DNA from 3 places in the Sporosarcina sp. P18a genome. Region 3 is predicted to be linked to each of the others. Evidence: riboswitches for the same ligand, from Rfam matches in the RefSeq annotation. Region 3 holds a riboswitch; each other region holds the start of a gene.
What was found. Region 3 has a riboswitch for S-adenosylmethionine ahead of CSV75_RS10470 (bifunctional homocysteine S-methyltransferase/methylenetetrahydrofolate reductase). Riboswitches for the same ligand answer to the same signal wherever they lie in the genome.
Positions count from the first base shown of each region.

Region 1: it holds a riboswitch for S-adenosylmethionine, as region 3 does, so the genes downstream of both, CSV75_RS13490 (methionine biosynthesis PLP-dependent protein) here and CSV75_RS10470 (bifunctional homocysteine S-methyltransferase/methylenetetrahydrofolate reductase) in region 3, are expected to answer to the same signal.
Region 2: it holds a riboswitch for S-adenosylmethionine, as region 3 does, so the genes downstream of both, CSV75_RS12990 (methionine ABC transporter ATP-binding protein) here and CSV75_RS10470 (bifunctional homocysteine S-methyltransferase/methylenetetrahydrofolate reductase) in region 3, are expected to answer to the same signal.

Region 1 is NZ_PDYQ01000006.1:17,341-19,590, reverse strand. It holds gene CSV75_RS13490 (methionine biosynthesis PLP-dependent protein) at 1-1,067, opposite strand, end outside; SAM riboswitch class I at 1,147-1,248, opposite strand; gene CSV75_RS13485 (DMT family transporter) at 1,405-1,740, shown strand; gene CSV75_RS13480 (DMT family transporter) at 1,743-2,057, shown strand; gene CSV75_RS13475 (methylated-DNA--[protein]-cysteine S-methyltransferase) at 2,074-2,250, shown strand, end outside.
Region 2 is NZ_PDYQ01000005.1:52,672-54,921, reverse strand. It holds gene CSV75_RS13000 (toprim domain-containing protein) at 1-257, shown strand, start outside; gene CSV75_RS12995 (thioredoxin family protein) at 238-537, shown strand; SAM riboswitch class I at 587-692, shown strand; gene CSV75_RS12990 (methionine ABC transporter ATP-binding protein) at 1,036-2,061, shown strand; gene CSV75_RS12985 (methionine ABC transporter permease) at 2,054-2,250, shown strand, end outside.
Region 3 is NZ_PDYQ01000003.1:158,414-160,663, forward strand. It holds gene CSV75_RS10460 (biotin transporter BioY) at 1-197, opposite strand, end outside; gene CSV75_RS10465 (hypothetical protein) at 327-524, opposite strand; SAM riboswitch class I at 689-800, shown strand; gene CSV75_RS10470 (bifunctional homocysteine S-methyltransferase/methylenetetrahydrofolate reductase) at 885-2,250, shown strand, end outside.

The sequences.
Region 1 (2,250 bases), on a different contig from region 3:
ATCAAATCTTCTACATCTTCTACTCCCACTGAGAAACGGAGCAAACGGTCGTCTACTCCACGACGATTACGTTCTTCTAATGGGATATCCATATGCGTCTGTGTAGTCGGATACGTAATGAAGCTTTCCACACCGCCCAAACTCTCGGCGAATGAAATTAAGTTCATATTTTCAAGGAATGGCCCGACCCACTCACTATTTTGTACTCGGAATGATAACATACCACCGATTCCAGCGTAGAGCACGTCGGCAATAAGAGGTTCTTGTTCTAAATAAGAGACCATCATTTTCGCATTTGCATCATGCTGTTTCATGCGTAAATGCAATGTTTTTAGACCGCGTACGACAAGCCATGAATCAAGAGGAGACAATGTAGCTCCAATCGCATTATGATTGGTAAATAGACGTTCGCATAAATCCTCACCTTTTGCCACGACTAGACCTGCAAGCACATCATTATGTCCACCGATATATTTCGTTGCGCTATGAATGACAATATCTGCGCCTTCCTCAATTGGCCGCTGGAAATAAGGTGTTAAAAACGTATTGTCGACAATTAGCAATAAATCATGTTTTTTAGCCAATTCCGCATACGTACTAATGGCTATGTTTTGCATTAATGGATTTGTAGGCGTTTCCAAGAAGATCGCTTTTGTACGATCAGTAATCGCTTGCTCGACTTCTGAAACATCATCGAACGATAAGTAACGCGTCTTAATATTATACGTCTCTTCATATTGATTAAACAGGCGATAGGTACCGCCATATAAGTCTTCAGGCGCCAATAGTTCCGAACCTGTTTTAAATAAAGATAAAATAAGTTGAATGGCTGCCATTCCAGAACTGCATGCAAATCCTTGGTCACCTGATTCTAGGTTTGCAATTCCATCCTCTAGGATAGAACGCGTAGGGTTTTTTGTTCGTGTGTAATCATATCCCGTGGACTTGCCTAGACCTTCATGGTGGTACGCTGTAGACAAGTATATCGGTGTATTGACTGCTCCGGTTTTCTCATCACTGTGGTTTCCAAGTTGTACTAATCTAGTTTCTAATCCGTTGTTTGTCATGAATATCCATCCCCCCGGCAAAATAAAAAAGAACCTCTTCTTTTCGAATAGGCCCTCGAACATACAAGTGTATACAGTATTCTCATCTTCAAGGTGGTTGTCACCCTTGGAATTAGCACCGTGCCTGTGGCTGGTTGCTGAGACATCGCTGGGCCTATCCCTCCGTCTCTCTCGATAAGAATATTCATAATATAGGAAAAACTGTTGACGAATTTATTCTATCACGCAGATATACTAGATGCAAGTTTCCTTTTAACATCAGTTATTGATTTTTTGTTTCAGTAAAAGATTTGTTATACTGATAGATACTATTCATAATGGAAAGGAGATTTTCATTTTGGCTTGGGGCTATGTCGCATTGGCGGCTGTTATAGAGATCTTCTGGGTAGTCGGTCTTCGTTATTCTGAAACTGTAATGCAATGGACCGGAACGGTTATGGCGATTGTATTGAGTTTTTATTTCATTATAAAAGCATGTGAAAGATTACCTTCCGGCACGGTATACGCTGTTTTTACCGGATCTGGTGCCGCTGCAATCCTTTTAGTGGATATATTCTTCTTTCAAGCAGGTTTTACGTGGGTTACGCTGACCTTCATCGGATTCATCGTCATTGGGGTAGTCGGCATTAAGCTGACAACAGATGAAAAAGCCGATACAGAAGGAGGTGGCTGACAGTGGCGTGGGTATACTTAGTGATTGCCAGTCTCGGTGAGATTTTCGGTGTGGTGAGTATTAATTATTATTTACAGAAGCGTTCAATTAAAAGACTGTTACTAATTGTGGGGATTTTTGGTTTTGGTTTTGTTTTCCTGTCTCTTGCTATGCGCGAAATACAGATGAGTACAGCGTATGCGGTATGGACAGGGTTAGGAGCGGCAGGAGCCGTATTGATGGGGATTTTGATATTCAAAGAATCTGCTAGCATCAAACGTCTCTTCTTTTTATCGCTCATTATTTTCGGTGCTGTAGGCTTGAAGTTGTTCGGATGAAAGGGGAGTGGCGTAACTGATTTATTGGACAAATTTTGATTTTAATGAATGGATTGTAACAATAGCTGCTACAAAACAGGGACTGTGCTATGCCGGACTAGCTGAAGATAGTGTAGAACGTATGAAGGACTGGTCGTACCGGTTTGATACAGTTGACTTAATAGAAGATGAAACAAAGCTCGGAGTCTATATA
Region 2 (2,250 bases), on a different contig from region 3:
ATCATATTGAAGAACTGCTTGAACCGTACGAGCAGCAAGATCTGTTCGTCTTTATGGATGCGGACGCCTCCGGTGAGTCCATTCGTAAGCTGTTCAAACAACTGTATCCAGAAGCGAGACATTTATACACGGATCGTCTCTACCGTCAAGTGGAAACGACTCCCGTTAAGCTATTGGCAAGCATTTTAGCTGCTGCTAATTTTAAAGTACATTCCAAGTATTTGGCAGGTGGACAACATGAATCATTGGACAATTGAAGACTGGCAACGCACACAGGCGGCAGAGCAAGTAGCCGCTTTTTATTTATATACACCAATGTGTGGAACGTGTGCAGTCGCTTCAAAAATGCTTACGGTGATCGAGACAATGCGCCCGCAACTACCGATTGGAAAGGCAGACTTGAATTATGTCCAGGAAATCGCAACTGAATATGAGGTGGAAAGTGTTCCTTGTTTACTCATTCACCGAAAAGGACAGCCTGTAGAAAAGATTTACGCCTTTCAATCCGTCCCGTATCTACTAGAGAAGCTCAGTTGACAATTGAAATAAAAGTATGGTATAAGTAGTTAATCAATTGAATACGTAACTCTTATAAAGAGCGGTGGAGGGAAGTGCCCTATGAAGCCCGGCAACCGTCACATATGTGAAATGGTGCCAATTCACTCAAAGCGTAATGCTTTGATAGATGAGAGAAATGGTAACGTACATAACTACATACGTTCGGCCTTTCTGCTTATCTGCAGGAAGGCTTTTTTAAACTAAAGCGGAGGATGCCGTTTAGCTCCGACAGGCGTTGGAGAGCTTAAAAGCAAGGCGCTTTTTGCCTTGATCTTAAGATCGAAACGACCCGAGGAGCTGGCATCTGAAGCTGGATGATACAAAAGCGGAAAGCGCCGTGCAGGCTCGACAGGCGTTGGAAGACTTACCACAAAGGCGCCTTTTGCCTTTTTGGTAAGTCTGTAACGTCCCGAGAGCCTAGTGCTTGTAGTATTCTAAAAAAACAGATTTAAAAGACTTAATAAGGTGGTGCGGAAAATGATTCAACTAACAAACGTTCATAAAAAGTTCCAATTGAACCGTTCAGAAATTGTCGCGGTAGATGACGTGACATTATCCATCAAAGAGGGAGAAATTTTCGGCGTCATCGGGTACAGTGGGGCAGGAAAAAGTACATTAATTCGACTATTGAACGGTCTTGAAACGCCTACGTCCGGCAGTATCATGATTCACGGACAAGAAATGACTTCATTACAAGGTGCTGGCCTTCGGAATGCGCGTCAGAAAATCAGCATGATCTTCCAGCACTTTAACTTACTGTGGTCTAGAACAGTAGAAGAGAATATCATGTTTCCTCTCGAAATTGCTGGCGTAAAGAAATCGGCACGTAAGCAAAAAGTGAAGGAATTGATTGATCTCGTTGGATTGACAGGTCGAGAACAGGCGTATCCATCGCAATTATCAGGTGGTCAGAAGCAACGTGTCGGCATTGCGCGCGCGCTTGCAAATGATCCTGAAGTCCTGCTCTGTGATGAAGCGACGTCCGCACTAGATCCAGAGACGACGAATGCGATTCTTGATTTACTAACAGATATTAATGAGCGTCTTGGACTAACGATTGTGTTGATTACGCATGAAATGCACGTCATCCGGAAGATCTGTCATCGCGTGGCGGTCATGGAAGCGGGGAAAGTCGTGGAAATGGGCAATGTACTAGATGTCTTCCAATCCCCACAAGCGGATATTACAAAGCGTTTCATTTCGCAAGTGACTGATAGTGCAGATACGGACGCAGCGATGGCACATTTACAGCAGGAATCGCCGCACGGCAAATTGATCAAGCTAGCTTTCATTGGCGACCGTACAGAGCAGCCGCTACTTGCTGAATTGATCCGTAAATTCCCCATCGATGTCAACATCGTGCAAGGAAATATTTCGACAACACGTGACGGCGCATACGGCACACTCGTCTTGCAACTAGTAGGGGACGTGGCGGTTATAGAGGAAGCAATTGCTTTCCTGGATGCCAATGAAGTGAAGACGGAGGTGCTGATCCATGATTGAGCAATGGTTCCCAAACGTGAATTGGGATAAAATGTGGGAAGCAACGGGTGAGACACTTTATATGTCGGCTTACTCCACGTTCTTTACATTTGTCTTAGGTATCGCACTTGGTTTGTTGTTGTTTTTAACAAGTCCTGGTCAGTTATGGGCGAATAAAATCACCAATGTCTTTACAGGCGCCTTCGTGAA
Region 3 (2,250 bases):
AGACGACTACCAAGTAATAGTCCTGATAAGATAGCGAAAAAAGTTTGTAATGTGATGGGTACTCCACCAACTACTAAAAACGGCACGAAGGATGTAATATTCGCTCCAATCATCATTAACGCTGCGAACATCCCGCTATATACAATAGTTAGTGCGCTGAATCTACTTCCCGGTCTTCTCTCTGCTGCTATTGTCATTACGACACCTCTTTTTAAATTGGTTACCTCATAAATAATATCGGTTAACCCATTACGTGTCAACAAAATTTATTTTTTGGTTAACTCATAAAAGCAGACAAAAAAAGACTGCAGCATACCGCTGACAGCCTACTTCTTCTCATCAATCTGTTCTTCCTTTTCTTTGCGAAACAAAACACTTGAGATTAAACCACTGAATATAGCAGCCCCAATTGTAATGTACACACGCATATCATAAGCAACCTCTTCGTAACTGTTACCTATCATAATCCAAGCAAGTGTACCTACAAGAACAGCGATTGGAAATGAGTATTTAAAGAAACGCATAATTTCTCACCTTTTCGAGTTATTTCATTAATTTTAGCATATATACCGCAATTTCTCTATGCACTAACTCCGCGCTTTGAACTTCACCAAACGTTCACTTGACGATATCCAACAAAGCCGCTATGATGTGGTTAGAATAATCTAAATAATTGAATAAGAAACATATCTTATCAAGAGAAGCCGAGGGACTGGCCCGTCGACGCTTCAGCAACCAGCCATTTAGGCAAGGTGCTACTTCCAGCAGTCTGTCAAATTGACACTCTGAAAAGATGAGAGGGAACTAGTCATTGAGATTACAAAGCCTTCTAATATACTTGAAGGCTTTTTTTGATTAAAAAAGGCTAAAGGGGAGATGGATTTATGTCATTGCTCGAGAAACTACAAACAAATGTCCTAACGGCAGATGGTGCAATGGGGACGATTTTATATTCTTACGGAATTGATTACTGTTATGAAGAACTAAATATAGAAAAGCCTGAAATTATAGAGCAAATTCACCAAGACTACATCTCAGCTGGTGCAGATATAATCCAGACTAACACTTACAGTGCGAACGCAATCAAATTAGCTCGCTACGGCTTAGAAAGTCATGTCACGGATTTCAATAAAGCAGCCATTCAAATTGCCAAACGCGCAGCGGCGCCTGGGGGGCAATTTGTACTTGGAACAATAGGCGGCTTGCGAGGTATACGTAAAAGCGATGCGACATTGGATGAAATTGAAAAAGTCGTACTTGAACAAGCCAATGCATTATTAACAGGTGATCCTGATGGTCTCCTATTGGAGACGTATTATGACTTTGAAGAGTTATCATCGGTAGTTACAACATTAAAGAAAATTACGGATGTTCCATTGATTGCACAAGTTTCTATGCATGATCCCGGTGTATTACAGAACGGACTTTCATTAAACGATGCACTTCATCAGCTCGAGTCTCTTGGAGCAGATATCGTAGGCGTTAACTGTCGATTAGGTCCTTACCACACGATTCAAGCATTCGATAATGTGACATTACCAGAGAAAGCATTTTTATCCGCATATCCAAACGCCAGTCTATTAGATGTAGAAGATGGACGTATTGTTTATGAATCAGAGGCAGAATACTTTGGACGCGCTGCTGTATTACTTCGTGATCAAGGCGTTCGATTGATTGGAGGATGTTGCGGGACAACACCTAAGCATATTAAAGCGGCGAAAACACAGTTAGCGCGACTGACACCTATCACGGAAAAGGTCGTACAACCGGCGAAACCTATCGTGATTCATGAAGCGGATCCGGCAAAACATCAACCTCTTCACGAAAAAGCGAAAACAGAGCGTACGGTAATTGTAGAACTAGATACACCGCGCCACTTGGAAACAGAAGATTATATCAAAGGTGCAAATTTGTTATATGACGCGGGAGTTGACGCTATAACAATGGCAGATAATTCACTTGCTTCTCCACGCATCAGCAACATGGCGATGGGCTCGATCGTCAAGATGCAACATAATATCCGCCCGCTTGTACATTTAACGTGTCGCGATCACAATCTCATTGGCTTACAATCACATTTGATGGGGCTTGATGCATTAGGCATTCACGATATCCTAGCCGTGACAGGCGACCCGACAAAGGTTGGGGACTTCCCCGGTGCTACAAGCGTCTACGATGTATCTAGCATGGAGTTATTGCAGTTAATTAAGAAATTGAATGAAGGGATTTCATTCTCCGGTAAGCCATTGC